DNA from 2 places in the Streptomyces sp. JN8 genome. Region 1 is predicted to be linked to the other one. Evidence: riboswitches for the same ligand, from Rfam matches in the RefSeq annotation. Region 1 holds a riboswitch; the other holds the start of a gene.

Evidence for each region. A riboswitch is a leader RNA that binds a small molecule or an ion and turns the genes downstream of it on or off. The one in region 1 is predicted to bind cobalamin.
Region 2: another riboswitch for cobalamin. It lies ahead of ACY0MR_RS12960 (ribonucleoside-diphosphate reductase subunit alpha); the one in region 1 lies ahead of ACY0MR_RS03230 (CoA-acylating methylmalonate-semialdehyde dehydrogenase).

Annotation. Positions count from the first base shown of each region.
Region 1 covers NZ_CM147852.1:728,759-731,220, forward strand. The annotation lists gene ACY0MR_RS03230 (CoA-acylating methylmalonate-semialdehyde dehydrogenase) at 1-1,015, opposite strand, end outside; cobalamin riboswitch at 1,247-1,426, opposite strand; partial or broken gene ACY0MR_RS03235 (short-chain fatty acyl-CoA regulator family protein) at 1,525-1,944, opposite strand; partial or broken gene ACY0MR_RS03240 (phosphotyrosine protein phosphatase) at 1,932-2,048, shown strand; gene ACY0MR_RS03245 (hypothetical protein) at 2,169-2,462, opposite strand, start outside.
Region 2 covers NZ_CM147852.1:3,035,611-3,038,072, reverse strand. The annotation lists gene ACY0MR_RS12960 (ribonucleoside-diphosphate reductase subunit alpha) at 1-1,487, opposite strand, end outside; cobalamin riboswitch at 1,620-1,751, opposite strand; gene ACY0MR_RS12955 (GNAT family N-acetyltransferase) at 1,807-2,307, opposite strand; gene mctP (monocarboxylate uptake permease MctP) at 2,429-2,462, opposite strand, start outside.

The DNA of each region.
Region 1 (2,462 bases):
CGACGTAGTGGTCGACCCGGTCCAGGGCGTCCCGGCTGACGAGGGGTCCGAAGTCGGCGTCGGGATCGTCGGAGGGGCCGATGCGCAGGGCGGCGATGCGCTCCTTCAGCTTGGCCACGAGGGCGTCGGCGGTCTCCTCGCCGACGGGGACGGCGACGGAGATCGCCATGCAGCGCTCGCCGGCGGAGCCGTAGCCGGCTCCGACGAGGGCTTCGGCGGCCTGGTCGAGGTCGGCGTCGGGCATCACGATCATGTGGTTCTTGGCTCCGCCGAAGCACTGGGCGCGCTTGCCGTGGGCGGCGGCGGTGGCGTAGACGTGCGCGGCGATCGGGGTGGAGCCGACGAAGCCCAGGGCCTGGACGCGGGGGTCCTCCAGGAGGGTGTCGACGGCCTCCTTGCCGCCGTTGACCACGTTCAGCACGCCGGGCGGGAGCCCGGCCTCCAGAAACAGCTCGGCGAGCCGCAGGGGTACGGAGGGGTCGCGCTCGGACGGCTTGAGGATGAAGGCGTTGCCGCAGGCCAGTGCGGGTGCGGCCTTCCACAGCGGGATCATCGCGGGGAAGTTGAAGGGCGTGATCCCGGCGACGACGCCGAGCGGGGCGCGCAGGGAGTGGACATCGATGCCGGTGCCCGCGTTGTCGGTGAACTCGCCCTTGAGGAGGTGCGGGATGCCGGCGGCGAACTCGACGACCTCCAGGCCGCGTTGCAGGTCGCCGTGGGCGTCGGCGACGGTCTTGCCGTGTTCGGCGGAGAGCAGCCGGGCGAGGGAGTCCCGCTCTCCTTCGACGAGTTGGAGGAAACGCAGCAGGACGCGGGCGCGGCGCTGCGGGTTCCACCGGCCCCACTCCTGCTGGGCCTCCTGCGCGTCGGCGATCGCCGCCTCGGTGTCGGCGCGTCCGGCCAGGGGCACCCTGGCCTGGACGGCGCCGGTGTTGGGGTCGTACACGTCGGCGAAGAGACCGGACGTGCCGGTGGCGTGCCTTCCGCCGATGAAGTGGGTGAGTTCGCGGACCATCGAAGCCTGCTCTCGTCAGGTGTGGATCCGAGGAAGGCGCGGCGAGGACCGCGAGGGCGGCACCGATCGGGGTGCGCGCACGCGGGTCCGTCCGCGGGACAGGGGAAGGCGGGGACGCCTTCGTCGAGTCACGAACGCGGGGACAGGGCCTCGGGGTTCGGGTACTCCGCCGGATCACCAGGGTCGTGGTCACGTACCGGTGCCATGCGTGTCTGCTCCATCCTCGTGGACAACACGGAACACCCCACGGCCGGTATCCTGACTCCCGGATCAGCGCATGCTCTCCGGCCTTCCCGACGGATGGTTTCCGTCAGTGGCCTGACCTGCTGGAAGAGCACACTCCCCGGTCACAGTGGCGGGACCGCGCCGGATTCACACCGGCTTCCCTGCACCGCGGGCTCGTCACGAACATATAGTTGGACGTCCTAGTAAGTCCACCCCCACCGGCGGCGCGGCGGCGGGATCCGGACGGCCGGCGGCGCCCTGGCCCCCGCCCCCTGACCGCCGGCTCAGGCCGAGGGGTCGGCGACGGGGTACGGGACGAAGGTGCTGGTGTCCTCGTCGATCAGGAGCGGACGCCCGAGGGGCGGAGCCGCACGCTGGGGGCAGTCGAGGCGCTCGCAGACGCGGCAGCCCATGCCGATCGGGGTGGCGGCGGCCGCGTTGGCGAGGTCGAGCCCGTCCGAGTACACGAGCCGGTGGGCGTGGCGGATCTCGCAGCCGAGTCCGATCGCGAAGGTCTTCCCGGGCTCGCCCCAGCCGCCCCGGTGCCGGGTGACGGCGCGGGCCGTCCACAGGTGGCGCTGCCCGTCGGGCATGGCGGCCATCTGGACGTGGATGCGGCCCGGCAAGGCGAAGGCCTCGTACACGTTCCACAGGGGGCAGGTGCCGCCGGAGCGGGAGAAGTGGAATCCGGTGGCGGCTCGACGACCCGGCCGGGCAGGGCGTCGAGGCCGTGCGGCCCATCCGTGACGAGATCAGGAGCCTCGTCGAAGGCCTGGTCGCCGACGTCGACGCCGGGCCGGGCGCCTGACCGCACGGCCTCTCCGGTCGTGCGCACCGACACCCGACGGGCCAGGCATCCGGCAGCGCGGACCGACACCCGACGGGCCAGGCGTCCGGCAGCGCGGACAGCCGGACGCGCGGCCGGCCGTCAGGCCGCGTCGCCTCCGGGCGCGAGCAGCCAGCGGCGGACCACCTGGAGACACACCGTCCCGCCGACCACGAGACGACGCCGCTCGTCCCGGGCCCGCCGGTCGAACTCCACGCGGTAGCCCTGGAGGCCGTCCAGGGAGCGGACGGTCGAGACGGTCACCCGGGCGACGACTCCGTCGGCGTCGTCCGTCACGTGCCACACCCGGCCCAGCGGTGCACTGCGGGTGAACCGCAGCGCACCGTGCGCGGCCGTGGTCACGTCGAGCCGCCGGGTGCGGTGGAGACGGCCGGG
Region 2 (2,462 bases), 2.3 Mb from region 1:
TGCTCGGTCGGGTAGAAGTTGATGTCGACGACCCGGTCGAGGAAGGTGACGGCCGTGCGGACGGTGGCGTCGAGGCGCTCCCAGTCGATGTCCCCGCCGGTCACGAAGGACCCGAGGTTGACCGAGCCGAGGTTGCAGACGGCCGTCTCGCCGTCGTTCGTGACCTCGATGATCTCGGTGCAGAGGTTCGAGGAGTGGACGACGGTGCCCGGCTCGGCCGTCTGGTTGGCGGTCCGGTTCGAGGCGTCCTTGAAGGTCATCCAGCCGTTGCCGGTCTGGGCCAGGGTCCGCATCATCCGGCCGTACAGGTCGCGGGCCGGCATCGTCTTGCGGGCCAGGCCGGCGGCCTCGGCCTTGCGGTAGGCGGCGTCGAACTCCTCGCCCCACAGGTCGACCAGCTCGGGCACGTCCGCCGGGGAGAACAGCGACCACTCGCCGTCGGCGTTGACCCGGCGCATGAACTCGTCCGGGATCCAGTGCGCGAGGTTGAGGTTGTGCGTGCGGCGCTGGTCCTCGCCGGTGTTGTCGCGGAGCTCCAGGAACTCCTCGATGTCCGCGTGCCAGGTCTCCAGGTAGACGGCGGCGGCGCCCTTGCGGCGGCCGCCCTGGTTCACCGCGGCGACGGAGGCGTCGAGGGTCTTCAGGAACGGGACGATGCCGTTGGAGTGCCCGTTGGTGCCGCGGATCAGCGAACCGCGGGCCCGGATGCGGGAGTAGGAGAGGCCGATGCCGCCGGCGTGCTTCGAGAGGCGCGCGACCTGGTGGTAGCGGTCGTAGATGGAGTCCAGCTCGTCCTGGGGGGAGTCCAGGAGGTAGCAGGAGGACATCTGCGGGTGGCGGGTGCCGGAGTTGAAGAGCGTGGGGGAGGACGGCAGGTAGTCGAGCCGGCTCATCAGGCCGTAGAGGGCGGCGACCTCGTCGAGCGCGCGGACGCTGTCGTCCTCGGCGAGGCCGCAGGCCACGCGGAGCATGAAGTGCTGGGGGGTCTCGATCACCTTGCGGGTGATCGGGTGGCGCAGCAGGTAGCGCGAGTAGAGGGTGCGCAGGCCGAAGTAGCCGAAGCGGTCGTCGCCGGCCGCGTCGATCGTCGAGTCGAGCCGGTCCGCGTGCTGCGCCACGAACTCCGCGGTGCGGTCGGCGATCAGGCCCTCGCGGTGGCCGACGGCGACGGAGGCCGAGAAGGAGAACGAGCCCTGGCTCGCGGCCTCGTCGGCGATGGTGATGGTCAGGAGCCGGGCGGCGAGCCGGGAGTACGCCGGGTCCTCGGCGATCAGACCCGCGGCCGCCTCGGTGGCCAGCTCGCGCAGTTCCGCCTCGTCCGCGGCGGCGCTGCGGCCGCGGAGCGCGGCGGCGGCGACCCTGCCGGGGTCGGTGTCGGGGAGGTCGGCGGTGAGGTCGGTCAGGGTCCGCAGCAGCACGGTCCCGGGGCCGTCGCTCTCGACCGCGGAAGCCTCGGCGGAAGCCGGATCGGCAGGCGCGATGGTCACGTGGGGGCTCTCCCTCGCTCGGCTCGGGGCCGCGGCGGGGGGAGGAGGGCACGCGGGGGTCCGGACGCCGGACGCGCTGTGTCCACCGGCCCACTCCGCGAGGCCCGGAAGTCATCGGCACCCGGAACGATCGGACCGGGTGCGCTGCCGGCAGGTCCTCGGACTCACCTCGTCCGAACACGTCGTATCCGTACGAAGCACACCGTTGCGGGACAGTTCCGGATTCGCGCCGGATTCCCCTGCGTCGACAGCGAGCACGAGCATACATGTGGGGGGCTCCGCTTGCGGAACCCCCCACATGTTGTGTCGCGCCGGGGAGTCAGAACTCCAGGGCGTAGGTGCGCAGAGAGTGATCGGGGATCGGTTCCCAGTCCCGGTGGGGCGTGCGGACGAAGCCCAGGCGCTCGTAGATCCGGTGCGCGGAGACCATCGTGGCGTCCGTGGACAACACGATGCGGCGGCACCCCGGGAGGGCCTGCGCCCGCTCGATGCAGGCCCGTACGAGGGCCTCCCCGACGCCCCGGCCGCGGGCCTCCCGGGAGACCACGAGCATCCGGAACTCGGCCTCGCCGTCCACGGCGATGTCCGCCCACGGGGTGTTGCCGGTGGCGAAGGTCACCCCGCCGAGCAGCCGGTCGTCGGCGTCCTCGGCGAGCAGCACCTCGCTCTCCCGGGCCCGCCGGGCCGTGTCCCGGAGCACGTGCAGATACGAGTCCTCCGCCCCGTACTTCAGCAGCCCGTCGCTCAGATAGGTCCCCGCGGTGAGCTCACCCAGCGCCTCGTAGTCCTCGGGCCGTACCGCCCTGATCGTGAAGTCCATGAGGGCAGTGTGCCTCCGGCGGGCCGACCGGCGTCAGGGCGGTCCACGGGACGGGCCGCCCCGCCTCCGGGGAGGCGGGGCGGCCCGTGGGTGCCGCGACGGCCGGGGTCCGGCCGGGCGGTCAGTGGGTCTCGGCTCCCACCTTCGGGAGCTTC